DNA from 4 places in the Streptomyces sp. NBC_00234 genome. Region 1 is predicted to be linked to each of the others. Evidence: riboswitches for the same ligand, from Rfam matches in the RefSeq annotation. Region 1 holds a riboswitch; each other region holds the start of a gene.
The links. A riboswitch is a leader RNA that binds a small molecule or an ion and turns the genes downstream of it on or off. The one in region 1 is predicted to bind cyclic di-AMP.

Region 1 (7,408 bases):
CTCGGCCTCGTCGGCGGGGGCGGTGGCGGGGCGGCCCCGGGCGTCGATCCGGTCGTAGCGGACGGTGGCGATGAACTCGCCTCCGGTCGTGACGGCGAGACCGACCCGGTCGACGTAGTCGTGATGGGTGAAGCGGTGCACGTCCTTGGCGGAGAGGCGCGGGTACGGAGCGAAGAAGCGGTAGTACTTCGACTCGTCGGAGACCTGCTCGTAGAAGCTGACCAGCCGCTCGGCATCGTCCGTGGTGATCGGCCTGATGCGCGCGGTGCCACCGTCGCGGAGGACCACGTCCGCTTCCCAGTGGTCGGGGTACGCGTGATGCGGACTCTGCTCCGGCGTGGGCTGCATGGGCAAAGCCTACGGCCGACGCACCGGTCGCGGAGGGATCGGGGCCGGGGCAGTCTGAGGGTGCTCGACCGGCCGGGTGGCCGGGCCCGGGACCGGGCACAGCATTGCGCACTGCATGAGAGACTGGTCTAGACAACCATTGATACGTGAAGGGCAGAACCATGGCTGAGCGCCGCGTCAACGTCGGTTGGGCCGAGGGCCTGCACGCCCGCCCCGCTTCCATCTTCGTCCGTGCCGCCACGGCCTCCGGCGTCCCCGTGACGATCGCCAAGGCCGACGGCAACCCGGTGAACGCCGCCTCCATGCTCGCGGTGCTCGGCCTGGGCGCCACCGGCGGCGAGGAGATCGTGCTCGCGTCCGAGGCGGACAACGCCGAAGCCGCCCTGGACCGCCTGGCCAAGCTGGTCGCCGAGGGTCTCGAGGAGCTCCCCGAGACCGTCTGATTCCGGCCGATTCGGACCGGAATTATTTCTGCGTCGAAGTCGCGGCTCCCCCAAGTGGGGGCCGCGACTTTTTCGTTTCCGGCGAGACCCCAGCGGATTCGAATTCGGGCAGCACAAAGAAAGCCCTACTGAATTACCTTCTTTGTATACGGCGCAATTGTTAATGACGGACGCCCGCGGTGTTTACGGCATGTTGCGAAGTGCTCACCCGGGGCGGCGCGGGGCTGCGCTTCTGACCGTCCGGCCCGTCCGGACGGCGCAGCCGGTGGGCGGCGGCGGCCCGCTCGGCGTGCTGGACGGCCAGCGCCCTCGCCCGGTCCGCGTCACCGCGGGCGACCGCGTCCACGATCGCGCCGTGCTCGGCCCAGGACTCCGCGGGACGCGCGGGCTGCTCCACGGCGTACATCCAGGCGATCTTGTGCCGGAGCTGGGTGAGCAGCGCGATGAGACCGGGGCTGCCCGAAGCCTGCGCGAGCGTCTCGTGGAACCACCCGCCCAGCGAGCGCAGGTCCTCCCCCTCGCCCCGGCGTACCCGCTCCTGCCCCAGCCTGACCAGGCCGCGCAGCACCTTGAGGTGCGCCTCGGTGCGCCGCTGCGCCGCCCGCGCCGCACCCAGCGGCTCCAGCAGCATCCGGATCTCCAGGAGATCGGCGGCCTCCCGCTCGGTGGGCTCGGCCACGCAGGCGCCGGCATGCCGGCGCGTCACGACGAACCCCTCGGACTCCAGCGTGCGCAGGGCCTCGCGCACCGGGACGCGCGAGACCCCGTATCGACGCGCGAGCAACTCCTCGGTGAGGCGGCTGCCGCGATCGAAGACACCGGAGACGATGTCGTCACGGATTGCCGTGCATACCGAATGCGCGGGAATGCGCATGTCCGAACCTCCGCCTTAATCCCCGCGAAACGCGGCCGATCGACGCCTGTTCCGCGACTCTATTGCAATGAGCCCGAATTTCCGACGGCGGGGCGGAATCCAGGGATATCTTTTGGCCACGGAAGGCTTCGGCGGACAGGCTCCGGGCGATATGCCGAAGGCCCCGGCGGGGAGCCGGGGCCTTCGGGGAGCGCTGTGGTGCGACGCGTGGGTCAGACGTTCAGACCGTGCGAGCGCAGGTACGCGACGGGGTCCATGTCGGAGCCGTACTCCGGAGTGGTCCGGGCCTCGAAGTGCAGGTGCGGCCCGGTGGAGTTGCCGGTCGAGCCGGAGAGACCTATCTGCTGCCCGGACGTGACGCTCTGGCCGACGGAGACGCCGATCGAGGAGAGGTGGCCGTACTGGGTGTACGTGCCGTCCGCCATCCGGAGCACGATGTTGTTGCCGTACGCGCCGCCCCAGCCGGCCGTGACGACCGTGCCGGCGCCGACGGCGACGACGGAGGAGCCGGACGCGGCACGGAAGTCCACACCCGAGTGACTGCCCGAGGACCACAGGGAGCCGCTGGACTTGTAGCCGGTGGTGACGTACGAACCGGCGACGGGAAGGTGGAACGAGTTCAGCCGCTTGCGTTCGGCCGCACGGGCGGCGCGGGCCTCGGCCTCACGGATCTCCTTGGCGCGGGCCTCGGCCTTGCGCTTCGCCTCGGCCTTCGCCTTGGCCTTGGCCTCCGCCTTCGCCTTGGCTTCCGCCTTCGCCTTGGCCTTTGCCTTGGCGGCGGCCTCGGCCTGCTGCTCCTGGGCCTTCGCCTGGGCGGCTATCTGGTCGGCGAGGGTTCCGTCGATGGCGACGGCCTGGGTGAGGCCGGTGTCGCTGACGGTACGGGCCTCGTCCGCGGCGAGGGCCGGAGAGGCCATCCCGCCGATGACGCCGGTGGTGGCCAGAGCCGCGATGCCGGCGACCCGGACGCTCTTGCGCGTCAGGCGGCTCGGGGCACGGTGCTTCCCGGTGGCACGGGTGAACGCCATGGAGGGGCTGATCCTTTCCTTCCTTCTCGCCTACCGGGTTAGCTGACGGGTTCGGAGCAGGAAGGTCTCCTACGGGCCTCTGCGCCCGAAGAGCGCAGACGTCCGATTCACCCCAGGGACTTCGTGGGTCCCCGGCTCCCCAGGCTCGCGCCTGACGGGGACTCGGCGATGGCTGCCCGGCGCCGCGGACGCGGCATGCACGTGACGGACAGCGGAGCCGACGCTAAACGGGACAACTTTCAATCACCAAACGGACAGGCCGTTTTGTAGTACATCCCACAGGGCAGACAGGCAGCCTTCCCCTCAAAGCGGACAAAAAGGAGGGACTCCGGTGGGAAGTTGCCCACCGGAGTCCCTTATGTGCCCTTTTGTGCGTACGGCGGTGAACAGACCGTCCGTCAGCCGCTGACGACCGACACCTCGCCGATGTCCAGGGCGCGGACGGGGTCCGCGATCTGTGAGGCGTCACCTACGAGCACCGTGACCAGCCGGTCCACGGGGAACGCGTTGACCACCGCGGCCGTCGCCTCGACGGTGCCCGTCTCGGCCAGACGCGCGTACAGCTGGGCCTGGTAGTCGTCCGGAAGGTGCTGCTCGACCTGGTCGGCGAGGGTGCCCGCCACGGACGCCGCCGTCTCGAACTTCAGCGGGGCGACGCCCACGAGGTTCTGCACGGCCGTCTCGCGCTCGGCGTCGGTGAGCCCCTCGGCCGCCAGGGTCCGCAGGACCTTCCACAGGTCCTCCAGCGCCGGTCCCGTGGACTCCGTGTCCACCGAGCCGCTGATGGCGAGCATCGCCGCTCCGGTACGCCCGGACGAGGAGCCCGGAGCCGTGGAACGCAGCACCTGACCGAAGGCGCGTACCCCGTAGGTGTAGCCCTTCTCCTCGCGCAGCACGCGGTCCAGGCGCGAGGTGAGGGTGCCGCCCAGGCAGTACGTGCCGAGGACCTGCGCCGGCCAGACGCTGTCGTGCCGGTCGGCGCCGATGCGGCCGATCAGCAGCTGCGTCTGCACCGCGCCGGGACGGTCCACGATCACCACCCGGCCGCGGTCGTCGGCGGTGATGGGCGGGACCGGGCGGGGCTCCGCCGCGTTGCCCGACCAGTCGCCGACGGTGTCGGCGAGGAGCGCGTCCACGTCGACCCCCGTGAGGTCGCCGACGATGACCGCCGTCGCGGTGGACGGACGGAGGTGTGCGTCGTAGAAGGCGCGCACGGCCGCCGCGTCGATCCGCTCCACCGTCTCCTCGGTGCCCTGCCTCGGACGCGACATCCGTGCCGTGGCGGGGAAGAGCTCCTTGGAGAGCTGCTTGGCCGCCCGGCGGGCGGGGTTGGCCTGCTCGTGCGGGATCTCGTCGAGGCGGTTGGCCACGAGCCGCTCGATCTCGCTCTCGGAGAAGGCGGGCGCCCGCAGCGCTTCGGCGACCAGACCGAGCGCCTTGGCCAGCCGGGAGACCGGGACCTCCAGGGAGACCCGGACACCGGGGTGGTCGGCGTGCGCGTCGAGCGTCGCGCCGCAGCGCTCCAGCTCGGCGGCGAACTCCTCGGCGGACCGCTTGTCCGTACCCTCGGACAGGGCGCGCGCCATGATCGTGGCCACGCCGTCGAGGCCCTCGGGCTCCGCGTCCAGCGGCGCGTCCAGAAAGATCTCCACCGCGACGACCTGCTGGCCGGGGCGGTGGCAGCGCAGCACGGTGAGGCCATTGGGCAGGGCGCCCCGCTCGGGTGCGGGGAAGGCCCAGGGCCTGGCCACGCCCGCGGTCGGCTGCGGGTGGTACTCCATCGCTACTCCAGTCACAGCGGCGTCGCTCACTGCTCCGCCCCCTCGTGCGTGTCGGTGCCGGCCTCGTCGGCATCGGCGTCGTCCGGCGATTCGAGCGGTTCGTAGACCAGTACCGCCCGGTTGTCGGGGCGCAGCCATGCCTTGGCGGCTTCCTGGACCTGCTCGGGGGTGACCTCCAGCACCCGCTGCACGGCCGTGAGGGCCAGCTGGGGGTCGCCGAACAGCACGGCGTACCGGCACAGTTCGTCGGCGCGGCCCTCGACCGTGCCGAGCCGGTCCAGCCACTCGCGCTCCAACTGCGCCTGGGCCCGCTCCATTTCCTCGGGCGTGGGGCCCTCGGCGGCGAACCTGGCCAGCTCCTCGTCGACCGCGGCCTCGATCTGCGGCACCTCGACACCACCGGACGTCTTGACGTCCAGCCAGCCGAGCGAGGGCGCTCCGGACAGCCTCAGCAGCCCGAACCCGGCGGCCACCGCCGTACGGTCGCGGCGGACCAGCCGGTTGTGCAGGCGGGAGGACTCGCCGCCGCCGAGCACGGTCAGTGCCAGGTCCGCCGCGTCGCACTCCGGCAGGCCGTCGTGCGGCAGCCGGTAGGCGGCCATCAGCGCGCGCGCCGGGACCTCCGCGTGGACCACTTCGCGCAGCTGCTCACCGATGATCCCGGGCAGACTGCCGTCGCGCGGCGGCTGCTTCCCGTCGTGGGACGGGATGGAACCGAAGTACTTCTCGACCCAGGCGAGGGTCTCCTCCGGGTCGATGTCACCGACCACCGAGAGCACCGCGTTGTTGGGCGCGTAGTACGTACGGAAGAACGTACGCGCGTCCTCCAGGGTCGCGGCGTCCAGGTCGGCCATCGAGCCGATCGGGGTGTGGTGGTACGGGTGGCCCTCCGGGTAGGCGAGAGCCGTCAGCTTCTCGAAGGCCGTGCCGTACGGAACGTTGTCGTACCGCTGGCGACGCTCGTTCTTCACGACGTCGCGCTGGTTCTCCATGGACTCCTCGTCGAGCGCGGCGAGGAGCGAGCCCATGCGGTCGGCCTCCAGCCAGAGCGCGAGCTCCAGCTGGTGCGTGGGCATGACCTCGAAGTAGTTGGTCCGCTCGAAACTGGTCGTGCCGTTCAGCGAACCGCCGGCTCCCTGTACGAGCTCGAAGTGCCCGTTCCCCTTGACCTGGCCCGAGCCCTGGAACATCAGGTGCTCGAAGAGGTGAGCCAGGCCGGTACGCCCCTTGACCTCGTGGCGCGAACCGACGTCGTACCAGAGACAGACCGCGGCGACCGGGGTCAGATGGTCCTCGGAGAGCACCACACGCAGGCCGTTGGCCAGGCGGTGCTCGGTCGCTGTTCTGCCGCCGGAGCCGGCCTGAGCTGTGGCCGTGTGACCCATGGGCATGTACGTCCCTTCGATCGCGATACAGGTTTTCCTGCCAGACCTGCCACTCTAAGCAAGCGCACCGGCACCTGGCGAAGTTCCCGATCCGTGGATGTTGTCGTAGATGCTGCCGTAAACGGACCCCTCCGCGGGGCCCGCAGGACCGCTACGGACGGGTCGAGGTCGGCGTTGTCAGTGCGGCGGTCCACAATGGTCCGCGTCAGAACCTGAGGTTGCCCGAACAGAATCCGTGAAGGAGTCGCAGCAGCGATGGCCCGCCGCAGCACGAAGACCCCGCCGCCGGACGACTTCGAGGAGAGGATCCTCGATATCGACGTCGTCGACGAAATGCAGGGCTCCTTCCTCGAGTACGCCTACTCGGTGATCTACTCCAGGGCCCTGCCCGACGCCCGCGACGGCATGAAGCCGGTGCACCGCCGCATCGTGTCCCAGATGAACGAGATGGGGCTGCGCCCCGACCGCGGCTACGTGAAGTGCGCCCGTGTCGTCGGCGAAGTCATGGGCAAGCTGCACCCGCACGGCGACGCGTCGATCTACGACGCGCTGGTGCGTATGGCGCAGCCGTTCTCGATGCGCCTGCCGCTCGTCGACGGACACGGCAACTTCGGCTCGCTCGGCAACGACGACCCGCCGGCCGCCATGCGGTACACCGAGTGCCGGATGGCCGACGCCACGTCGCTGATGACGGAGTCGATCGACGAGGACACCGTCGACTACCAGTCGAACTACGACGGCCAGGAGCGGGAGCCGGTCGTTCTCCCCGCGGCCTACCCGAACCTCCTGGTCAACGGCACGACCGGGATCGCGGTCGGCATGGCGACCAACATGCCGCCGCACAACCTGGGCGAGGTCATCGCCGCCGCCCGCCACCTCATCAGGCACCCGGGCGCGGACCTGGAGACCCTGATGCGGTTCGTCCCGGGTCCGGACCTGCCGACCGGTGGCCGGATCGTCGGCCTCGGCGGGATCAAGGACGCCTACGCGGCAGGCCGCGGCACGTTCAAGATCCGCGCCACGGTCGCCGTGGAGGACGTGACGGCCCGCCGCAAGGGCCTCGTCGTCACCGAACTGCCCTTCACCGTCGGCCCGGAGAAGGTGATCGCCAAGATCAAGGACCTGGTCTCGGCGAAGAAGCTCCAGGGCATCGCGGACGTCAAGGACCTCACCGACCGCTCGCACGGCCTGCGTCTGGTCATCGAGGTCAAGAACGGCTTCGTGCCGGAGGCGGTGCTCGAACAGCTCTACAAGCTGACGCCGATGGAGGAGTCCTTCGGCATCAACAACGTGGCGCTGGTCGACGGCCAGCCGCTCACCCTGGGGCTCAAGGAGCTCCTGGAGGTCTACCTCGACCACCGCTTCGAGGTGGTGCGCCGACGCAGCGAGTTCCGCCGCACCAAGCGCCGCGACCGGCTTCACCTGGTCGAGGGACTGCTCGTCGCGCTGGTCGACATCGACGAGGTCATCCGTCTCATCCGGGACAGTGACAACTCGGCGCAGGCGAAGGAGCGGCTCATGGAGCGCTTCTCGCTGAGCGAGATCCAGA
Region 2 (7,408 bases), 5.0 Mb from region 1:
GAGCGCACCGCGACCGGCACCCGGACCCTCGACCCGTACTCGAAGCTGCTGTCCGAGCGGATCATCTTCCTGGGCACCCCCGTCGACGACACCGCGACGACCGACCTCATCGCCCAGTTCATGTACCTGGAGTACGCGGACCCCGACCGGCCCATCTCGCTGTACATCAACTCCCCCGGCGGCTCGTTCACCGCCATGGCCGCGATCTACGACACGATGCAGTACCTGACCTGCGAGGTGGAGACCTTCTGCCTCGGCCAGGCCGGCTCCTCCGCCGCGATCCTGCTCGCGGCCGGCGCACCGGGCCGCCGACATGCCCTGCCCGGCGCCCGGGTAGTCATTCAGCAACCCGCCCTGCCCGAGGCCGTGCAGGGCCAGCCATCCGATCTCGAGATCGAGGCACGCGAGTTGATGCGCGTGCGCGAGATGCTCACGGGAATGCTGGTCCGGCACACCGGCCGGTCCACCGAGCAAGTCACCGCCGACATCGAGCGGGACACCATCCTGGACGCCGCAGCCGCCAAGGCGTACGGGGTGGTGGACCACGTCATGGAGAACCGCAGTCCGTCCCAGCCGCCGCACACCGCGAGGTGAACCGCCGATGCTGCCACCGGAGTTCCCGCCACTCCCCGCACTGACCCGCGCCGAGGGGGAGTTCATCGACTGCTACTTGGAAGTGCTCGACCAACTGGGCCGGATCAACCCGGCGCGCGGCAGCGACACCTACAGCGCGCTGAGGGCAGCACAGGCGCTGGCCTCCCGGGCCGGAGCGCTGCGCGACGCCCTCACCTCGATGCACGAGCGGGGCGAGACGCAGATCCACGCGGGCACCCTGGCGCGGGCGTTGCGGGTGCTCGACGGGGAGCGGCGCGCGGAGCGGGTCACCGTACCCCCCGTCGGCACGAGTTGATCAGCCGCTTCCCCGACTCCCTTTTCCGGAGCGCTTTTCGGGCGCACGGGCGACACGCCCGATGCCCGGACCGAATTTCCTCGCTCGTTCGGCGTAGGCCGTCCCCCTCACGAGGGACAGCTCAACTTGCGCGAAGCGTGTGCACTGTGGGCGGAATCTGGCGCTCCGCCGCTGGTACGAGGCCGGTCGGGGCCTCGTGATCCCGACGCAAATCCACCCTGTCCACCCGAATGGATCAGTGGTGACGAGCCTCACATAACACCGTTTCAGCTCGGAAAACCGGCAGTCCGTGAGTCAAGATCCCTGGGACGACAAGCCCCCGCCACCGCGGCGGGGCGGTCCGGGCGGACGCCGAGTCCTGCCGCTGTCCGGATGACTGGTCGACAGGAGTGGATCGGCAGGAGTGGAGGACCCGAGCACAACGGGTCGACCGGGAGACCGGCCGTCCCTCGGGGTGAAGCCGCTGCGTGCGGCCGGGCAACTTCGCCAGCCCGAACCCGACAGGTCATCCTTCACAGGCGGCTGACGAAGGGTTGCGCATGTCTGCGCAGGTTCATGTCCCGTCACTTCTCGCCCGGGCCGGTACGGCCTCGGTGCTCACGCTCGCTCTCGGCACCACCATGATGGCCCCGGGCATCGTGAACGATGCCGAGGCGGCCACTCATTCGACGAAGGCGCTCAAGATCGCCGCCTCGAAGAAGGGTTCGCCCTACAAGTACGGAGCCGCGGGCCCCCGCAGGTTCGACTGTTCGGGCCTCACGCTGTACTCGTTCAAAAGGGTGGGCAAGAAGCTCCCCCGCACGGCCCAGCAGCAGTACAACAAGACCCGCCACATCTCCTCCTCGAAGCGGCAGCGCGGCGACCTAGTCTTCTTCCACTACGGCCGCAGCGTCTACCACGTGGGCATCTACGCCGGCCACGGGCGGATCTGGCACTCCCCGAAGTCCGGGTCCGTCGTGCGCCTGGAACGGATCTGGTCCAAGAGCGTCTGGTACGGACGGGTGCGCTGACCGGAGCCCCTGCCGCCTCAGTGCAGCAGGGGCCCACCCACCAGCACGAGCCCCAGCGCGGTGAGTGCCGCGCCGCTGCCACCCTCGATCGCCCGGGCGGTACGCGGCCGGCGCAGCCACCGGCCGAGCCGGTCCACGAGCAGGGCCACGGCCGGGAACCACACGAGGGCCAGCAGGACGACGACTGCCGCGAGCAGCAGCGTTCGCGGCAGTGGGGCCTGGCCGTCCGGTACGAACTGGGGCAGCAGACTGAGGAAGAGGACGGGCGCCTTGGGATTCAGGGCGTTGGTCAGGAATCCCTGCCGCAGCGAGCGCCCGAGCGCTTCGGGCGCCTGTTCCGGTGCCGCGTCCTGAGCCGTTCCGGCGGTCGCCGGACGCCGCCGTATCGCGTACAGCGCGCTCAGCCCGAGGTAGAGCACGTACGCGCCGCCGAGCAGCTGGACGGTGCGGAAGAGCACGGGCATCGTCACCAGCACCGCGGCGAGGCCCGCCACGGCGAGCGCGGTGTGCACCAGCAGGCCCCCGGCGACTCCCAGCGCGGTGGCCACCCCGGCCCGCCGCGAGGCCAGAGCGTTGCGTACGACCACGGTGAAGTCGGCTCCCGGCAGTGCCACCATTCCCGCGGCGACTCCGGTGAAGGCCAGCAGTTGTGCGTCCATGGGTACACCATGGACCGGCCGACCCTTTAGCGTGTACTTGCAATCTTCTGGGTCTGCCAAAAGGAACGCTTAATGTACGACCCGACGCGCCTGGCGGCGCTGGTGGCGGTCGCCGAGGCCGGTTCGATCACGCGCGCGGCGGCCCGCCTGGGCTACACCGCCCCCGCGCTCTCGCAGCAGCTGGCCAAGCTGGAGCGGGAGGCCGGTGCCGAGCTGCTGGTACGCCATCACCGCGGCGCGCGGCTCACGGCGGCCGGTGAGCTGCTGGCGGGGCGGGCCAGGCGGGTCCTGGACGAGATGGACCAGGCCCGTCACGAGCTGGCACGGCTCTCCGGGCTGTCCGGCGGGCGGCTGCGGGTCGCCACGTTCACGACGGCAGGCATCCATCTGCTGCCGCCGGTGCTGAGCGCGTTCCGGCGGGCCCACCCGGACGTCGAACTGACCGTGGCCGATTTCGAGCCGCCCAGCGGGGTCGCCGCCGTGGCCTCGGGCGAGGTGGATCTCGCACTGACCCACGCGTACGAGCCGGCCGTCGCCGATCCGCTGCCCGCGGGGGTCGCCGCCGAACCGCTGCTGGTGGAGGAACTGGTCGTGATCACAGCCGTCGGCCAGGTCCTCGCGGAGGGCACGGGACGGCTTCCGGTGACCGAGCTGGCGGGCCGGCCGCTGATCAGCAGCGCGCCGACGCATCCGCCCCGGCGCGGCGTGGAGAGCGCCCTGGCCGAGGCGGGGGCGACGCCCGCCGTGGTGTGCGAGTCCCCCGGCTACGGGCTGGTGTGCGCCCTGGTCAGCGCGGGGCTCGGGGCGGCGGTGGTGCCGGAGATGGTCGCCGCGATGTCTCCGACGCCGCTCGCCGTACGACGGCTCGACCCCGCCGCCTTCCGGCGGACCATTTCGGTGGTGCACCGCGGTGACCGGGCGACCGCGGCTGCCGCGACACTGACGGCGCTGTTGCGCAGTGGCTTCGGCCGCGCGGCCACGGCCCACTGACCGGCCGTTCTCCGGGATCAGCTCTGGACGGGAACGGTCCAGGGAAGCTCGATCCAGACCGTCTTGCCCCCCTCGGCCGTGGGACTCACGGTGAGCCGCCCGCCGCACTCCTTGGCCAGACAGCGGATGATGACCATGCCCCGCCCGTTGTCCTGCTGGACGGCCGCGGGAAGGCGCCGGGGCCAGCGGGGGTGACTGTCCGTCACTCCCAGCCGCAGCTCCTCGTCCCGGTCGAGCCGGAGGTCCACGGTGAAGGTGGGCGACTGCCCGAGCGTGTGCTGCACGGCGTTGGTGGCCAGCTCGGAGACGATCAGGCGGATGCTGTCGGCGATCTCGGTGTCGTCCGGGAGGCCCCAGTCCGTGAGTACCCGGGCCACGTATCTGCGCGCCGAGGAGACCGAGACCGGATCGCTCGGCAGAGTGACGGATGCTTCTTGATGGTCTGCCATGGCGGCCCCGTCCCTTCCCGGCCCGGCCGACCCGAGGTCGGCAGGGTTGTGCTTCGCGCCAGATTGCCACTGATGCCGCTCTCTGTAACGACGATCCACCAAGATATGCATATATCTGTCGCCCAAAGTGGTGAACTCTGCCACGGAAGACTGTATTTGGGCGGCACACTGGCCGCCGATGGCGGAGGAGGGAGGCCGGCGATGCGGCACGGCCCCGCGGTGCGACGGCGCAAGCTCGGCGAGGAGCTGAGGAGTCTGCGCCACACGACCGGACTGACGAGCCGGGAGGCCGCGCAGCTGCTCGGCTGGCACCAGTCGAAGGTGAGCCGGATCGAGACGGGCACCAGCGGTGTGACTCCGGCCGACGTGTCCCGGCTGCTGGACGCCTACGGCGTGGACGACCGCCAGCTGTGCTCGCTTCTCGAAGCACTCGCCGGCTCGGCGGGCGGCGGCGGTACGGGGTGGTGGCACGCGTACCGCGGTCTCATCCCGCCGCAGTACCGCGACTTCATCAGTCTGGAGTCCCAGGCCGGGACCGTGCGCACCTTGGAGACCTCCGTGGTGCCCGGGCTGCTGCAGACCGCCGACTACGCGCGGGCGGTGACGACGGCCTCGCTGGACGGGCTGCCGGCCGGGCAGCTCGACTCCCTGGTGGACGTGCGCCTGGCCCGGCAGGGAGTGCTGCGGGCGGACCCGCCCCTGAAGCTCAGCGCGGTGCTCGACGAAGCGGTGCTGCGGCGCGAGGTCGGCGGTCCCCGGGTCATGAGCGAGCAGTTGCGCCATCTGTCGCAGGTGGCCCAATTACCGCACGTGGAACTCCAGTTGCTTCCCTTCAGCGTCGGTGGCTACGTCGGGCTCACCGGCCCTTTCGTCATCTTCTCCTTTCCGAACATTTCTGATCTGGATGTGGTCGTTCTTGACCACTTGACGAGTAGCCTCTATCTGGAGCGGAAAGAAGACCTTGAGGCGTACAGCTCGGCCTTCCGCACCCTGCAGGCGCACGCGCTGTCGCCGGAGCGTTCGTTGGACCTGATCGCCGCGATCCTCCGCGGCGACCGGACCGCCTGACTGCCCGAGGAGGGCATCATGTCCGACCGCCTCGCCCCGCCCGCGTCACTGCCCGGCTCACCCCCCGGACCACGGTGGCGCCGCAGCAGCCGCAGCACCGGAATGAACAACTGCGTGGAAGCCGCGCCGCTCGGTGGCGAACGGCTCGCCGTACGGGACTCGAAGGACGTGGACCGGCCACCGCTCCGCTTCTCCGCGACGGCCTGGTCCTCCTTCGTCTCCGGGCTGCACGGCCTCCCGCTCAGCTGACCGGAACCGACGCTCCGTCGGGAGCGGTCCGCACGATCGTGGCCACCGCGGCCGTGATCTGCTCCGGTGTCAGATCTGCCCGCGCGGTCAGCCTCAGCCGCGAGATCCCGTCCGGCACCGACGGCGGCCGGAAACAGCCCACCGCGATTCCGGCCGCCCGGCAGTCGGCCGCCCAGCGCACCGCCGTATCCGCGGACGGCGCCCGGACGGACACCACCGCGGCATCGGGGCGGGCCGCCGTGAGCCCGGCCGCGGTCAGCCGTTCGTACAGCGCCGTGGCCACCGCGCGGGCCCGGTCGGCCCTCTCCGGTTCGCGCTTCAGCAGGTTCAGGGCGCCCAGGGCTCCGCCCACCGCCGCCGGCGCGAGTCCGGTGTCGAAGATGAAGGTGCGCGCCGTGTTGACCAGGTGGTCGATGACCCGGGCCGGTCCGAGGACCGCTCCGCCCTGGCTGCCCAGGGACTTGGAGAGGGTGAGCGTGGCGACGATCCCCTCGCCGCCCGCGAGCCCGGAGGCGGCGAGCGCGCCGCGCCCGCCTTCTCCGAGGACGCCCAGGCCGTGCGCGTCGTCGACCAGCAGGGCGGCGTCCTCGGCCCGGCACGCGTCGGCGAGCGCGGTCAGCGGGGCGGCGTCGCCGTCCACCGAGAAGACCGAGTCGGTCACGGCCAGGGCGCGGCCGTCGTGCGCGTGCAGGGCCTTGCGTACGGCCTCGGGCTCCGCGTGCGGCACCACGGCCGTAGCCGCCCGGGAGAGCCTGCACCCGTCGACGATCGAGGCGTGGTTGCCCGCGTCGGAGACGATCAGTGAGCCGTGGCCGGAGAGCGCGGTGAGGGCGGCGAGGTTGGCCGCGTACCCCGAGGAGAACACCAGGGCCGCCTCGAATCCGCAGAACGCCGCCAGTTCGCGTTCGAGTGCGGCGTGCAGGTCGGTGGAACCGGTGACGAGCCGCGATCCGGTGGCGCCCGCACCCCACCGAAGTGCCGCGTCGGCGGCGGCGGCCGTGACCTCGGGGTGCCGGGTGAGTCCCAGGTAGTCGTTGCTCGCGAGGTCCAGCAGTTCCGTTTCGGCGGGGCGCGGGCGCACGGTGCGGACGAGTCCGGCAGCGGCACGGCGGCGGGCCTCGTAGTCGATCCAGTCGAACGGGGCGAAGGACATGAGGTGGTCCCTTTTGTAGGCAGCTCACAGACCCTAGCCGCGGGCGCAGCGGGTCAGGGTGTGGCAATACCCACACCCTTCGCCGCCTCTTCTGTCTGGTTCCTCCTTGGCCGATACCGGTGCCGTACGTCAGGATCATCGCCATGGACCTGCTGAACACGCTGGTGGACAAGGGGCTGCGGCGCGAACTGCCGACCCGCGAAGAAGCGCTCGCCGTGCTGGCGACCTCGGACGACGAACTGCTCGACGTGGTGGCCGCCGCGGGGCGGGTACGCCGCCAGTGGTTCGGGCGGCGCGTGAAACTGAACTATCTGGTCAATCTGAAGTCCGGGCTCTGCCCCGAGGACTGCTCGTACTGCTCGCAGCGGCTCGGCTCGAAGGCCGAGATCCTCAAGTACACCTGGCTGAAGCCGGACGAGGCGTCCAAGGCTGCGGCCGCCGGGGTCGCGGGAGGCGCCAAGCGCGTATGCCTGGTGGCGAGCGGCCGTGGTCCGACCGACCGCGACGTCGACCGGGTGTCGCAGACCATCGAGGCGATCAAGGACCAGAACGAGGGCGTCGAGGTGTGCGCCTGTCTCGGCCTGCTCTCCGACGGCCAGGCCGAGCGGCTGCGTACCGCGGGTGCCGACGCGTACAACCACAACCTCAACACGTCCGAGGGGACGTACGGGGAGATCACCACCACGCACACCTACGCCGACCGGGTGGAGACCGTGCAGCAGGCGCAGGCCGCCGGGCTGTCCGCCTGCTCCGGCCTGATCGCCGGTATGGGCGAGAGCGACGAGGACCTCGTCGACGTCGTCTTCTCGCTGCGCGAGCTGGACCCGGACTCGGTGCCGGTGAACTTCCTCATCCCGTTCGAGGGCACCCCGCTCGCGAAGGAGTGGAACCTCACCCCGCAGCGCTGCCTGCGCATCCTC
Region 3 (7,408 bases), 2.8 Mb from region 1:
CGACCGGGACGAACTGCGCGAAGAACTGGGGGACGTACTCCTCCAGGTCGTCTTCCACGCCCGGATCGCGCAGGAGGATCCCGACGAGCCCTTCGACCTCGACGACGTCGCGGCCGGCCTCGTGGAGAAACTGATCCACCGCCACCCGCACGTCTTCGGGGACGAGACCGCCGAGACCCCCGAGGACGTCCACGCGCACTGGCAGCGCACCAAGGCGATCGAGAAGCAGCGCGACTCGGTGACCGAAGGCGTCCCGCTCGGCCAGCCCGGACTGGCGCTGGCCGCCAAGCTGGGCAGCAGGGTCCGCGGCGCCGGACTCGACGTCGCGCTCCCCGCGGGGGACACCGTCGGGTACGAACTCCTCGCCCTCGCCGTACGGGCCGAACAGGACGGAACCGACCCGGAGGCCGCCCTGCGTGCGGCGGCCCGCACCTACCGCGACGCGATCCTGGCGGCGGAGGCCGACGCCCGTTAGTACGGTGGCTCCAGGGGCCGTTCGAGGTGTGGGGGACAGTGCGTGGACGGGGAGATCGAGTCGCTGGCCGACGCCTTGCTGGAGGCGTTGGCGGACGACGGGCGCAGTGACCGGCTCTTCGGTGTCTACGAGGAGTCGCGCCCCGGGGTCGCCGGGGCGTTACGGCTCCGCAGGATTCTGAACGAGATGCGGGCCTCCGAGGCCGTCGATCCGAGGTGGCGTCGCGACCTGGTCCGCCGGCTCGCCGAGGTGGCGGCGGTGGACCCGGACGCGGTGTCGGAACTGCGGACCTTCTTCCCGCGCTCGGACCCGGCGGAGACGGTGCCGGCGCAGGCCCCCGCCGGTAACGCGGTCATCGGTGGCACCGCCCTGGGACCCGTCAGCAACTCCGTCAGCGGCGGCACCTTCCTCGGACCGGTCCAGGGAGCGGGCACCCAGTACAACTACTTCGGGCCGGGCCTTCACCCCCCGCTGCCCGCCGTGGCGCACTGGCCGAGGCTCGGGGACGCCGACCCGGTCGCGCTGGGCGTACGGCGCACCCGCCGGCTGCCGGACGAGCCGTCCCTTCCGCCGTATGTCCGGCGCGACTGCCACGCGGCTCTGGCCCGGATGCTCCTGGACGCGCTCGCGACCGGCGGGCTGGTGCTGGTGACGGGCGAGCCGCTGTCGGGGAAGACGAGGACGACATGGGCGGCGGTCGGCCACCTCTCCGAGACGACGAGGATCTACGCGCCGCCGCCCGGCACGGATCTGCGCGGCCTGCCCGCCGTGCTGCGCGGCCGGGGCGACGAGTCGTGCGTCCTGTGGCTGGACGAACTGGAGAGACACCTCGGCGAGAACGGCCTCACGGCGGCCGTGCTGGCGGAGCTCGTCCAGCAGCGCACGGTGGTCGTCGCCACGATGAACGACGAGGCGTACGACGCCCACCGCTTCGGCGCGACCGCGAGTGCACGCGTGCTCAGCGGCGTGGAACCGGTCGAGCTGAGTGGTGACTGGAGCAGGACGGAGCTGAGGCGGCTCAAGGAGTACGCCGACGACCTCCGGCTGTGGGGCGCCTCCGTGGGGCGCGGGGCGCGGGGTGTCACCGAGTACCTCGCCATCGGACCGGAACTCCATGACGAGTGGCGTCGCGCCGGGCGCACGAAGGCCCGCCGTCGCGGACACCACGTGGTCCGTGCGGCGATCGACCTCGCCCGGTGCGGGGCCGACGGTGCGATACCCGGCGAAGTGCTCCGCAGGGCCCACGAGTTGTACGGAGCCGGGACCTGGGCCGGGGCGGGGTCCTTCGACGACGCGCTCGCCTGGGCGGCCGGTGTGCGTCACGGGGTGACGGGGATGCTGGTCCGGGGTCCGGTCCGGGACACCTGGAGCGCCTTCGGCTCGCTGACCAACGACGTGGAGGACCAGGGGCAGGACGCCCCGCCCGTACCCCTGGAACTGTGGCCGTGGGCGCTGGAAGCGGTACGGGGCGACGAGAGGAAGCGGACCGAGATCGTCGCGAGGGCCCACCGGTCCCTCGGCCCGTCGGCGGACGACGATCAGGACGTCCTGATGATGCTCGGCTCCCTCGATCTGGAGACCGGGGACGCGGAGAGCGCCGAGTCCTGGTACCGCAGGGCTGCGGACGCGGGCAGTGAGCAGGCGGCGGGCGTGGTGGGGGCGTTGCTCGTCGCGCGGGGCGCCGGTACCGAAGCCGTCCCGTATCTGGAGACGGCCGCGACGGCGGGCGACATCGCCTCGCAGAGCATTCTCGCCACCGTGCTGAGCGAGCGCGCCGCGTTCTGGCTGACCGAGGCGGCCGAGGGGGGAGACGCCGAAGCGGCGTCCCGGCTGGGGCATCTTCTCCTGGGGGACGAGAGGCCGCACGAGGCGATGAAGTGGCTCCGCAGAGCCGCGGACATGGGATACGAGGACGTCGCCATCACCATCGGCAACATCTTCCGCGACTGGCGGGAGCCGGACGAGGCGGAGACCTGGTACCGCAGGGCGATGGCCCACGGGGACACCGGGGCGACGAACAATCTGGCGCTGACCCTGGAGGACCTGGGCGAGCCGGCCGAGGAGATCGAGCGGCTCTTCCGGGCCGCGGCGGAGGCGGGGGAGATCAGCGCACCGGTCAATCTGGGCTACTCCGCGAAGGCACGGGGGGAGTGGGACGAGGCCCGGCGCTGGTTCGAGGAAGGCCACGCGCGGGGTGCGTACTCCGGCGCCTTCGCCCTTGGCCGGCTGGAATGGGAACAGGGCAACAGGGCGGCGGCGGAGGAGTGGTTCGGCAAGGCCCTGGAGATGGGAAACCACGCCGCCGAGCGGGCCATCGCGGAGCTGCGGTCGGAGGGCGGGGAGGCGGCGGCTAACGTCGAGGGGTGAACGACAGCCCCTCCCACTGCCCCGCCGCGGCCCCCGAACTCTTCACGTGGGAGTTCGCCACCGATCCCTACCCGGCGTACGCCTGGCTGCGCGAGCACAGCCCCGTCCACCGGACGACGCTCCCCAGCGGGGTCGAGGCCTGGCTGGTGACCCGGTACGCGGACGCCAAGCAGGCACTCGCCGACACCCGGCTGTCCAAGAACCCGGCCCACCACGCCGGGTCGGCGCACGCCAAGGGCAGGACGGGCATCCCGGGGGAGCGCAAGGCGGAGCTGATGACGCATCTGCTGAACATCGATCCGCCGGACCACACCCGGCTGCGCCGCCTCGTCTCCAAGGCGTTCACCCCGCGCCGGGTCGCCGAGTTCGCACCGCGCGTGCAGGAGCTGACGGACCGGCTCATCGACAACTTCGTGGCGGAGGGGAAGGCCGACCTCATCCACGACTTCGCGTTCCCGCTGCCCATCTACGCGATCTGCGACCTGCTCGGTGTCCCGCCGGAGGACCAGGACGACTTCCGCGACTGGGCGGGCATGATGATCCGGCACGGCGGCGGCCCGCGCGGCGGGGTGGCCAGGTCCGTGAAGAAGATGCGCGGCTACCTCGCCGAACTGATCCACCGCAAACGGGAGAATCCGGGCGACGACCTGATCTCGGGTCTGATCCGGGCCAGTGACCACGGCGAGCACCTCACCGAGAACGAGGCCGCGGCGATGGCGTTCATCCTTCTCTTCGCCGGTTTCGAGACGACGGTCAACCTCATCGGCAACGGTACGTACGCGCTGCTGCGCAACCCCGGTGAACGCGAGCGGCTCCAGCGCTCGCTCGACGCGGGCGAGACGGACCTCCTCGCCACCGGCCTGGAGGAACTGCTGCGCTACGACGGCCCGGTGGAGCTCGCCACATGGCGGTACGCCACGGAGCCCGTCACGCTCGGCGGGCAGGACATCGCCCCCGGGGACCCCGTACTGGTCGTCCTCGCCGCGGCCGACCGCGACCCCGAGCGCTTCCGCGATCCGGACACGCTGGACCTCGCTCGGAGTGACAATCAGCACGTGGGATACGGGCACGGCATCCACTACTGCGTGGGCGCGCCGCTCGCCCGCCTGGAGGGACAGACCGCGCTGGCAACGCTCCTGAGACGCCTCCCTGACCTGCGCCTTGCGGTGGAACCTGCCGATTTGCGGTGGCGTGGCGGGCTCATCATGCGCGGACTGCGCACCCTTCCGGTGGAGTTCGCACCCGGGGTGCCGCTCGGGCAAGGTGACACTCCGTCAACTCTGTGACTTTCACGTGATCTCCGCTGCATCGACTTGTGACACACGTTCGAGTCCCGCTAGGTTCACCGTTCACCACAGCAGTCACATGTCAGTCACACGGAAGGCAATCCCATGGGCTCCGCGAACGGCAGACACCGTCGCCCTCGCCAGGCACCCGCCATCGTCGTCGCCGCAGGCGTGACGGGATCGGCCATCGCCATCCCGCTGCTCGGTGCGACCGGTGCGCACGCCGCCGACGCCTCGACCTGGGACCGGGTCGCCGAGTGCGAGAGCGGTGGCATGTGGAGTGCCGACCTGGGCAACGGCTACTACGGCGGCCTGCAGTTCTCCCAGGACACCTGGTCCGCGTACGGCGGCTCGGCGTACGCGCCCCGCGCCGACCTCGCCAGCCGCTCGCAGCAGATCGCCGTCGCGGAGAAGGTCCTGGAGGACAAGGGTCCGCAGGCGTGGCCGAGCTGCGCGGTCATCTCCGGGCTCGCGCTGGACGGCACCCTGCCGGGCGTCGACCCGGGCGGCGTGCCCTCCGCCGACCCCTCGGACTCGCTGCTCCCGTCGGACGACGCGACGGACGACACGACGGACGAAGCGAACAAGAAGGACAACAGCGATAAGTCCGGCAAGTCCGGCAAGGATGACACGACGGACGGAACGGAGGAGTCCGAGGACTCCGCCTCGCCCTCCGCCACGCCGTCCCCCGAGGCGTCCGACACCCCCGCGGGCACGGACGAGGGCGGCGGCAAGCACCGCGGCACCCCGGCCCCCGAGGCGAGCCAGGACACGGACAGGGGCAACGGGCGCGACTCCGGCCGGCACGCCTCGCGCGGTGACGGCGAGGCCCGCGACGCGGGTGCGGCGAGCCCCGAAGGTGACTACACCGTGCGGCCCGGCGACAACCTCTGGGCGATTGCTGACGCACAGAAGGTTCCCGGCGGCTGGACCGAGCTCTACGAAGCCAACAAGAGCGAGCTCGGCTCCGACCCGGACCTCATCCTGCCCGGCCAGAGCCTCGATCTGGGTCAGCGCGGCAGCGCGGAGAGCTCCAAGCGCAACTGATCCAATTCGGGAAAACACCCCAAAATCGGGGGTAGTTCAGGGACCTATGTCCACTTATGCGTAAGTGAGACATGGGTCTCTTTGCTTCAACTGGCGTGTCGCGTCCGGCTACTCCTTCCGTGTCCCCTCCGACCTGCGGAAACGTTCATTCCGTGGAGGCAAGTAAGGCACGAATGGCCGGTATGTCCCTCTTTGAATGTCGGGTTGGCTATGTTTACGGTCGGAACCGCTCGCACCGCGGGCCCCGTCGACCGTCACGCCGAATCCTGCCGTCGGTCGAAGGGAACAGACGCGTAAAGCGCCGTAGGCAGGAGCGGGGGACCCAGGTAAGCGCCGGGCCAGGTCGTCGGAAGACGGCTCAGGACCGGCTTGGGGTGAAGTCGCGTGCAAGGACGTGCGACCGGGCAACTCACTTGGCCCGAACCCGACAGCTCACCTCGTAGGCGTCGGTGAGGAGAAGCTCCATGCTGTTTTCCAGCAAGGCCAAGCACCGCCGCCCGTCCAAGGCCGTCCGTGTCGCCACGCTCGCCGGTGTCGCCGGTGCCGCTGTCGCCGTCCCGCTGATGGGTGCGACCGGCGCCTCTGCCGCCTCCGTCTCCACGTGGGACGCCGTCGCCCAGTGCGAGTCCGGTGGCAACTGGTCCATCAACACCGGCAACGGCTACTACGGCGGTCTGCAGTTCTCGCAGTCCAGCTGGGCCGCCGCCGGCGGTACGCAGTACGCGTCCCGCGCCGACCTGGCCACCAAGTCGCAGCAGATCGCCACCGCCGAGAAGCTTCTCGACCTGCAGGGCCCGGGTGCCTGGGCCTGCGCCGGCGCCGGCAACCTGACCAACGACGGTGTGGACCCGGGCGTCGACACCGGCTCCACGCAGAGCAGCAGCGACGAGCAGGCCCAGCCGGAGCGTCAGGCCGAGCAGCCGACCACGCGCAGCGAGCAGCGCACCGCCCCGAAGACCGAGGCGCCGAAGACCGTCACCACCCCGACCGGCGAGAAGGTCGAGAAGGGTGACGGCGAGTACAAGGTGAAGACCGGCGACACCCTGAGCAAGATCGCCGCGAAGCACGACGTCAAGGGCGGCTGGGAGAAGCTGTTCGAGCTGAACGACGACATCGTCAAGGACGCCGACCTGATCTTCCCGGGCCAGCAGCTCCACCTGACGAAGTAACACCTGGGATTCTCCTCCCCCCCCTGGGAGGGTGTCCGGCGGCATCCCTCCCGCTCTGCTCCCCGACCCGGTGCGCTCTCCCCCGTGCGTGCCGGGTCGGGGTCTTTCCGCACGGACGCGAGCGCCGCGGCGCGGCCCGGCGACGTTGAGCGTTCAAGTGTTGTAGTTACTCGCCAGTAAATTTCTGGACGTTTGCCCGTGAATGCATGCCCTTGGGTCCTTTTTCGTCCCAGGGGACGGGCGCCCGGCTGGCCGATGGGGTCCGGCCGGTTAGGCTCGTGTCGCAAGGCCACAGTGACCCTGCACAACCAGTGTCATATCCCAGAAGGAGATGCCTCGTGCCGTCCATCGACGTCGTCGTAGCCAGGGAAATCCTCGACTCCCGGGGCAACCCCACGGTCGAGGTCGAGGTTGGCCTCGACGACGGCAGCACGGGACGTGCTGCTGTTCCGTCCGGCGCCTCCACCGGTGCGTTCGAGGCCATTGAGCTTCGCGACGGCGACCCCAACCGTTACATGGGCAAGGGCGTCGAGAAGGCCGTCCTCGCCGTCATCGAGCAGATCGGCCCGGAGCTCGTCGGGTACGACGCCACCGAGCAGCGCCTCATCGACCAGGCGATGTTCGACCTGGACGCCACCGAGAACAAGGGCTCGCTCGGCGCCAACGCGATCCTCGGCGTCTCGCTCGCCGTGGCCCACGCCGCGTCGGAGGCGTCCGACCTCCCCCTCTTCCGCTACCTCGGCGGCCCGAACGCGCACCTGCTGCCCGTTCCGATGATGAACATCCTGAACGGCGGCTCGCACGCCGACTCCAACGTGGACATCCAGGAGTTCATGATCGCGCCGATCGGTGCGGAGTCCTTCTCCGAGGCCCTGCGCTGGGGTGCGGAGATCTACCACACGCTGAAGAAGGTCCTGAAGACCAAGGGCCTGTCCACCGGTCTCGGTGACGAGGGCGGCTTCGCGCCGAACCTGGAGTCCAACCGCGCCGCCCTGGACCTCATCGTCGAGGCCATCAAGGAGGCCGGTTACGTCCCCGGCCGCGACATCGGCCTCGCGCTCGAC
Region 4 (7,408 bases), 1.7 Mb from region 1:
TCCCACGGCCGGTGAGCCAGCCGTGGCTGGCCGAGGCGGTCGGCACGGCCGAGTGGACCGGTGTGCCCCTGCGGCTGCTGCTCGCCGAGGCGGGGGTGGAGCCGGAGGCCGTCGAGGCCGTCTTCACCGGCGCGGACCACGGGGTCGAGCGCGGCGTCGAGCAGGACTACCGGCGGAGTCTGACCCTGGACGTGGCCGAGGGGACCGACCCGGAGGTACTGGTGGCGTACGCCATGAACGGGGCGCCGCTGCCGCCGCAGCACGGCTGCCCGCTGCGCCTGGTGGTGCCCGGCTGGTACGGCATGGCGTCCGTGAAGTGGCTGCGCGAGATCACGCTCACGGCCACCCCGTTCACCGGATTCCAGCAGACGGAGGCCTATCGCTACCGGCAGGAGGCCGAGGAACCCGGCGAACCGGTCACCCGGATCGCCCCCCGCGCGCTCATGATCCCGCCGGGGTTCCCGGACTTCATGTCGCGAACCCGTGTCGTACGCCCCGGAACCGTGCTGCTGGAGGGCCGTGCCTGGTCGGGCCGGGCCCCCGTCGTAGGAGTCGAGGTGAGCACGGACGACTGCCGCACCTGGCACGACGCGGTACTCACGGAGGGCCAGGGGCCCGCGCCGCACGCCTGGGCATGGCGGGGCTGGCAGGCGCGGTGGACGGCCACCCCCGGCCCTCACGTGCTCGGTGTCCGTACCACTGACGCCTCCGGCTCCACCCAGCCCCTCGCCCCGCGCTGGAACCGCGGCGGATTCGGCAGCAATCACGTCCAGCGGATCTCCGTCCTCTGCACCCCGGAAACCGGCTGATCGCCGGCCGCGGCGGAAACGTGGTCATGAGCCCGTCCCGAATGCCGTAGAGTTGGTCTCACGACGCGGGGTGGAGCAGCTCGGTAGCTCGCTGGGCTCATAACCCAGAGGTCGCAGGTTCAAATCCTGTCCCCGCTACTGAAGGACCGGGCCCGGCACGCGCACAGCGTGCCGGGCCCGAGTCGTTTTCCGGGTCCTGCAGGCCGCGACGGCCCGCTCGATCCTTGGCGCGGCGTGTCGATCCCGCCCGCGCTCTCGGACGGTGCGCGACCGGCCTCCCTGGCCGCGGTTCGCGTGCGCTCCCCCCTTTGGCCGATGAGGAGTCGCCGCACGGCGCGGCTCCGGTCAGCCTGGGTGGGGCGCGGTACCGTCCGCAACCGTAGGCGGACCGGGGGCAGGAGAACACAGGTGGGGAAGCGGGACATGTGGCGGCGCGGAGCTCCCGAGGGAGTCCGTGCACGTCGGCTCGTCCGCATGCTGCCCGCGCTGATGATCGCGGGCGGAGCGCTCTTCGACCTCACGACCCCGCCCACCTTCACCCCCGTCCCCCTCTTCGTGGCGGCTCCTCTGATCGCCGCGCCGTTCTTCTCGCGGGCCAGCACGATCCGGACGGGTGTCGCCGCGGTCCTCGTCATGGGGCTGCTGGACGTGTACAGCCGCACGCTCAGCCAGGTCGAGCCGGTCATCGAACTGGTCACCGTGTCCACCGCCGGGCTGCTCGCCCTGTTCATCAACGGCGTCGTCCGGCGGAGCAACGAGCAGTTGGCCTCGGCGCGGGTCATCGCGGAGACCGCCATGCGTGCGGTGCTGCCGACGCCGTCTGACCGCATCGGCGGACTCCATGTGGCGGCGCGTTACGAGGCGGCCCAGGCGGACGAGTTCGTCGGTGGCGACCTCTTCGCCGTCGCGGACACCCCGTTCGGGGTGCGTCTGGTGGTCGGGGACGTGCGGGGCAAGGGTCTCGAAGCGGTCGGGGCGGTGGCGGTGGTCATCGGGGCGTTCCGGGAGGCCGCCGAGCAGGAGCGTTCGCTGGAGGGGGTGGCGCAGCGCCTGGAGCGGGCGTTGGCCCGGGAGGGCACGGGGCGCGGCGGACTCGACGCCATGGAGGGGTTCATCACCGCGGCGTTGGCCGAGATCCCGTCCGGCGCCGGACTCGTCCGGATCGTCAACAGGGGGCACCCCGAGCCGATCCTGCTGCACGCGGACGGACGGCTGGACGTCCTGACGTCGACCTCGCCCGCGCTGCCGCTCGGGATGGACCTGGGTGTGTGGCCGGACCGGGCGGACGAGTGGAGGCTGCCCGCGGGGACGACGCTGCTGATGTTCACCGACGGTCTCTCCGAGGCGCGGGACGCGGCCGGGGCCTTCTACGACCCGGCGGCCCGGCTGCGCGGGCGGATCTTCCCCGGCCCGGAGGAACTGCTCTCGGCGCTCACCGACGACGTACGCCTGCACACGGGCGGGCGGTCCACGGACGACATGGCGCTGCTGGCGGTCGGTCGGCCGGCGGAAGGGCAGCCCGAGCGACGGAGGACCGTGAAGATCGTGGGCCGGCGCAGTGGCGGGGGAGCGGAATGAGCCACCGGCTGACGGGTCGTCGGCGGGACCGCGTGGCCGCTGCTCCGGTACGGGACAACCGTCCGTAACCGAAGGGTGCCGCTCCGCATAACATTTGACGCACTGTCAGAAACGAAGTGGTGCGTGGAGGGTGTTCAACTCGCCCGATTCCACCCGGTTGTATCCCGGTAAGTCCAGGCCAAAGTCACGAACGATCACTCGGAACAGCTTGGAATAGGACCCGTCTGTCTATTAACGTTCGATAACGCAGCGCGGTCGTCCCAGTCGTCGCAAGAGGCGGCACCGTGCGCGAGCGCCGAATTCCGCAAGGGAACCGGGGAACCACCTACATGGGGTGAATCGGGTCACCTGTGTCTCGCGAGAGGCAGAGCGACCCGTAGGAGACCTTCCTGCTCCGAACCCGTCAGCTAACCCGGTAGGCGAGAAGGAAGGAAAGGAGTGCGCCCACGTGGCGTCCAACAAGCCTGCCCCCGAGGCCCCGTCACCCTTCGCCACCGATACTCTCGGCGGCCAGGACAGGACCTGGGAGGAATGGAATCCCACCGAGGAGTCCATCCGGCCCGTTCGCGGCAGGCACCGCGTAGCCAAGCAGCGCGGTCTCGCTCGTAGCTCCACCGTCCTCGGGGTCGGCGTCATCGCGGCCGTCGGTGCGGGTGGCATGGCCACCGCCCAGGGCAAGCCGCCGGTCTCCATCTCTCTTCCCGATTCCATCGCGGACAATCTGCCCGACGCCAAGTCGTTCCCCGGCGTGGGCTCCCTGATGTCCGACGACTCCGACGCGAACGACGCCACCACGGCCGCGTCGTCCTCCCCGCTCACCACCGCCGGCATCACCACCGCCGAGGCCGAGCAGGGCACGACGGACGCCGGCGAGGCACTGCGCAGCCGGATCCTCCAGCAGGCCGAGCAGCAGCAGGCCAGCGCCGACGCCGAGGCCAGGGCCGCCGAGGAGAAGGCGGCAGCCGAGAAGGCCGCCGCCGAGGCCAAGGCCCAGCAGGACGCGGCCGAGGCCAAGGCCGCCGCCGAGAAGAAGGCGGCCGAAGAGGCAGCCGCGCGCAAGGCGGAGGCCGAGCGCCTCGCCAAGCTGGCCGCCAGCTTCGCCCTGCCGCTCTCCTCGTACACGATCACCTCGACCTACGGTCAGGCCGGCAGCATGTGGTCCTCCGGCTACCACACCGGCCTCGACTTCGCGGCGCAGGCGGGCGCACCGATCAAGGCCGTGCACGGCGGGACCGTCACGTCGGCCGGCTGGAACACCGCGTACGGCTACCACACCGTCATCGAGCTCGACGACGGCACCGAGGTCACGTACAGCCACCAGTCCTCGATGAACGTCTCCGCGGGCCAGCAGGTCAACACCGGCGACGTCATCGGCCGTGTCGGCGCGACCGGCAACGCGTACGGTGCGCACCTCCACCTGGAGGTCCACACCGCGGGCGGCTCGGACATCGACCCGATGAGCTGGCTGCGCAGCAAGGGCCTCACGGTCTGATACCTCGCGTCCCGTTCACCGGACGCACCCGAACCCCGGCAGCCCTGACGCTCACCCCCCGACGTCAGGGCTGCCGGTCTTTCGTTTCCCGGGCATCGGCGTACCGGAACCGGAATAGCGCGCTTCGTGGGCGGGGTTGCACCACTCATGACCTCTCTGCGCACGCTCGGCTCCTCCGACCTCCAGGTCTTCCCCCTCGCACTCGGCGGCAACGTCTTCGGCTGGACGGCCGACGAGATACAGTCCTTCGCCGTCCTGGATGCCTATGCCGCGGCGGGCGGCAACTTCATCGACACCGCCGACTCCTACTCCGCCTGGGCACCGGGCAACGAGGGCGGCGAGTCGGAGACCGTCGTCGGCAAGTGGCTCGCCTCGCGCGGCAACCGCTCCGACATCGTCGTCGCCACGAAGGTCGGCGCCCACCCCTCGTACAAGGGGCTCTCCGCCGCCACGATCAAGGGCGCGGCCGAGGAATCGCTGCGCCGGCTCGGCACCGACCACATCGACCTCTACTACACGCACTTCGACGACGAGTCCGTCCCGGTCGAGGAGATCGTCACCGCCCTCGACCAGCTGGTGAAGGAAGGCAAGGTGCGCGAGATCGCGGCTTCCAACATCAGCCCGGAGCGGCTGCGGGCCTCCCTGGACTTCTCCGAGAGCGAGGGACTGGCCCGGTACGTCGCGCTGCAGCCGCACTACAACCTCGTCTCGCGCGACACCTACGAGGGCGCGCTCCAGGACACGGCCGCCGAGGCCGGTCTCGCCTCCGTCCCGTACTTCGCCCTCGCCTCGGGCTTCCTGACCGGCAAGTACCGGGCAGGGGCCGCGGTCGAGAGCGCCCGCGCAGAGAAGGCCGGCCAGCACTTGGAGACGGAGCGCGGCCGCAAGGTGCTCGCCGCACTCGACAAGGTCGCGACGGAGCACGGCGCCGAGATCGCCACCGTCGCCCTGGCCTGGCTGGCCGCCCGTCCGACCGTGGTGGCGCCGATCGCGTCGGCCCGTACGGTCGAGCAGGTGCCCGCGCTGGTCGCCGTCGCCGGACTCCGGCTGTCCGAGCAGGAGCTGACGGCGCTGACGGAGGCGTCCGCCTGACGCGGTCAGTGCGCCCGACGGCGATGTGAGTCGTAGGGGCGCTGCCGGTACGGGAACCCGGCGCCCGGCGGTGCCGGGTTCGGGTACGGGCCCTGGGCCGGGCCGAGGTAGGGGTTGTAGCCGCCGTACCACTGGTGCGGGGCCGGGAACGGTACCGCCGGACGGGGCTGCCTGATCCGGCCCGTCGCATGCGCCGCGTACGTCAGGGCCGGTCCCGCCACGTCCCTGCGCTGCCAGAGGTGGTGCAGCAGCTCCTGCTCCCGTACGGCGAAGTCCGGGCCCACCGCACCGCGGCGGGCCCTTCGTCGCAGCACGGCCAGCGAGGTCGCGAACGACTCGTACTCGGCCACCGACCGGGCTGCGGCCCTGCCGCCGGCCCGGTCCTGACGGCTGTTCCAGTGGCGGGCCACGTCCCGGGCCATACCGCGGGCCCGCATCGAGGAGAGCGCCGCCGGTTCGGCGGGCGAGAGCCAGCCCGCCGCCGCGTACGCGGGCAGCTCGGCTGCGAGGGTCCGCAGCTCCTTCTGGCGCGACCAGATCGCCAGCCAGGTCACCAGGGCGAACGCCGGGACCATGAACGCCCCGTACACGGCGAAGAATCCGTACGTGCCGAAGGTCGACGAGCCGTTCCACAGGGCGTGCATGCCCATGGCGAGGACCAGCCCCAGCAGCGGCACCGCGATCCGGCGGACCCGGTGGCGCCGCGCGCTGAGCGCGGCGATCCCGAAGCCGATGCCGGTGAGCACGGTGAACAGGGGATGGGCGAACGGCGACATCACGACCCGGACGAAGAACGTCCCGGCCGTCACCGCGCCGAGGCCCGTGCTGCCCAACTGCTGGTCCTCGCCGAAGGCGTTGCCCAGATAGAGGATGTTCTCGGTGAACGCGAAGCCGGTGGCGGTGAAACCGGCGACCACGATGCCGTCGACGACGCCGCTGAACTCCCGTCTCCGGAAGAGGAAGATCAGCAGAACCGCGGCGGCCTTCGCGCTCTCCTCGACGACCGGCGCTATCACCGTGGCGCCCAGGGTGTCGGCGCTCGACGGGTCCGCGGTCGCCGTGGCTATCCAACGGGCCGCGAACGTGTTCGCGGTGATCGCCACGAGCGCGGCGGCGCACGCACCCCAGGCGAAGGAGAACAGCAGATTCCGCCAGGGACCCGGTTCGACCCGGTCCAGCCAGCGGAAGGCCGCCATCAGCAGCGGTACGGGCAGCAGAGCGAGCCCGAGCCCGACGAGGAAGCCCTCCGTACCGGTCTGTTCGCGGACGAGGGACAGGATGAGCAGCCCGCAGAGCGCGAGGACGGATATCACCGCACCGGCGCGGAACGCCTTGCTGCGCCACACCAGGCCGACGCGGCGCGGCCGGTAACGCCACCGGCCACGCTCCGGCACGGCGCCCAGGATCTCGCCGAGCCGTTGCTCCTCGAGAACCGGGACGGCCGGCTGCGGTTGCTGGTGCTGCGCGGACCATTCGGACACCCGATGACCCTAACGAGGAGGACTGACACCTGACCATGGTGCGAGGGGCAGGTGGCCGAGACCGGTGGTGGACGGCCGGGGGCCCAGGGGGTTCGCAGGTCCCGGTGGGTCCCAGGTCCCGGTGTGTGTCAGACGCGGGCGAAGAGCAGGTCGTGCACGACGTGTCCCTTGTCCAGGCCCTGGCCCTCGAACCGGGTCAGGGGCCGGAACGCGGGCCGTGGCGCGTAACCGCCGTCCGCCTGGGTGTTCGCGAAGAGGGGATGCGCGGTGAGCACCTCCAGCATCTGCTCCGCGTACGGCTCCCAGTCGGTCGCGCAGTGGACCACGGCGCCCGGGTTCATCCGCCCTGCCACCAGGTCGAGGAACTCCGGCTGGATCAGCCGCCGCTTGTGGTGGCGGGCCTTGGGCCAGGGGTCGGGGAAGTACACCCGCAGGCCGTCGAGCGCCTCGGGCGCCAGCATCTCGCGCAGCAGGATGATCGCGTCGCCGTTGGCGACCCGGACGTTGGTCAGACCCGCCCGGTCCGCGAGGGCGAGCAGATTGCCCTGGCCGGGGGTGTGCACGTCGACGGCGAGAATGCCGGTGCCCGGGTCGTCGGCCGCCATCTGCGCGGTGGCCTCACCCATCCCGAAGCCGATCTCCAGGATCACGGGCAGCCCGTCGAAGAGCTCGGGCAGATCGAGGACGCGCAGCCCGTCGATGTCCAGGCCCCACTTCGGCCACAGCCGCTGGAGGGCGTCCTCCTGGCCTGCGGTGACCCGGCTGCGGCGGGGCTGGAAACTGCGGATCCGGCGCTCGTGGTGCGAGCCGGCGGGATCTGCGGCCGGCCCGCCGGGGAAGCGGGGCTCCTGGCGCAGCCGGCGCATCCGCTCGAAGGAGGCGGCACGCAGGGCAGCCGCGTCGTCCGTGGCGCCGGGCGTCTCGGGGGTGGGGTTCAGGGACTCAGACACAATGCC

Region 2: another riboswitch for cyclic di-AMP. It lies ahead of OG230_RS04615 (C40 family peptidase); the one in region 1 lies ahead of OG230_RS26805 (M23 family metallopeptidase).
Region 3: another riboswitch for cyclic di-AMP. It lies ahead of OG230_RS14265 (transglycosylase family protein); the one in region 1 lies ahead of OG230_RS26805 (M23 family metallopeptidase).
Region 4: another riboswitch for cyclic di-AMP. It lies ahead of OG230_RS19090 (M23 family metallopeptidase); the one in region 1 lies ahead of OG230_RS26805 (M23 family metallopeptidase).

The regions. Positions count from the first base shown of each region.
Region 1 covers NZ_CP108101.1:6,083,983-6,091,390, reverse strand. Annotated here, with positions in the region: gene OG230_RS26820 (bifunctional acetate--CoA ligase family protein/GNAT family N-acetyltransferase) at 1-348, opposite strand, end outside; gene OG230_RS26815 (HPr family phosphocarrier protein) at 510-791, shown strand; gene OG230_RS26810 (GntR family transcriptional regulator) at 952-1,665, opposite strand; gene OG230_RS26805 (M23 family metallopeptidase) at 1,878-2,693, opposite strand; cyclic di-AMP (ydaO/yuaA leader) riboswitch at 2,707-2,871, opposite strand; gene OG230_RS26800 (M16 family metallopeptidase) at 3,092-4,474, opposite strand; gene OG230_RS26795 (M16 family metallopeptidase) at 4,501-5,865, opposite strand; gene OG230_RS26790 (DNA gyrase/topoisomerase IV subunit A) at 6,115-7,408, shown strand, end outside.
Region 2 covers NZ_CP108101.1:1,109,349-1,116,756, forward strand. Annotated here, with positions in the region: gene OG230_RS04605 (ATP-dependent Clp protease proteolytic subunit) at 1-594, shown strand, start outside; gene OG230_RS04610 (hypothetical protein) at 602-910, shown strand; cyclic di-AMP (ydaO/yuaA leader) riboswitch at 1,282-1,446, shown strand; gene OG230_RS04615 (C40 family peptidase) at 1,450-1,920, shown strand; gene OG230_RS04620 (LysE family translocator) at 1,938-2,579, opposite strand; gene OG230_RS04625 (LysR family transcriptional regulator) at 2,652-3,569, shown strand; gene OG230_RS04630 (ATP-binding protein) at 3,587-4,018, opposite strand; gene OG230_RS04635 (helix-turn-helix domain-containing protein) at 4,220-5,086, shown strand; gene OG230_RS04640 (DUF397 domain-containing protein) at 5,105-5,335, shown strand; gene OG230_RS04645 (8-amino-7-oxononanoate synthase) at 5,328-6,488, opposite strand; gene bioB (biotin synthase BioB) at 6,632-7,408, shown strand, end outside.
Region 3 covers NZ_CP108101.1:3,298,471-3,305,878, reverse strand. Annotated here, with positions in the region: gene OG230_RS14285 (nucleoside triphosphate pyrophosphohydrolase) at 1-475, shown strand, start outside; gene OG230_RS14280 (tetratricopeptide repeat protein) at 518-2,842, shown strand; gene OG230_RS14275 (cytochrome P450 family protein) at 2,839-4,128, shown strand; gene OG230_RS14270 (transglycosylase family protein) at 4,234-5,175, shown strand; cyclic di-AMP (ydaO/yuaA leader) riboswitch at 5,465-5,636, shown strand; gene OG230_RS14265 (transglycosylase family protein) at 5,640-6,344, shown strand; gene eno (phosphopyruvate hydratase) at 6,683-7,408, shown strand, end outside.
Region 4 covers NZ_CP108101.1:4,348,970-4,356,377, forward strand. Annotated here, with positions in the region: gene OG230_RS19075 (sulfite oxidase) at 1-809, shown strand, start outside; tRNA gene OG230_RS19080 (tRNA-Met) at 874-947, shown strand; gene OG230_RS19085 (PP2C family protein-serine/threonine phosphatase) at 1,233-2,387, shown strand; cyclic di-AMP (ydaO/yuaA leader) riboswitch at 2,671-2,824, shown strand; gene OG230_RS19090 (M23 family metallopeptidase) at 2,836-3,879, shown strand; gene OG230_RS19095 (aldo/keto reductase) at 4,027-4,971, shown strand; gene OG230_RS19100 (PrsW family intramembrane metalloprotease) at 4,977-6,452, opposite strand; gene trmB (tRNA (guanosine(46)-N7)-methyltransferase TrmB) at 6,581-7,402, opposite strand; gene lhgO (L-2-hydroxyglutarate oxidase) at 7,395-7,408, opposite strand, start outside.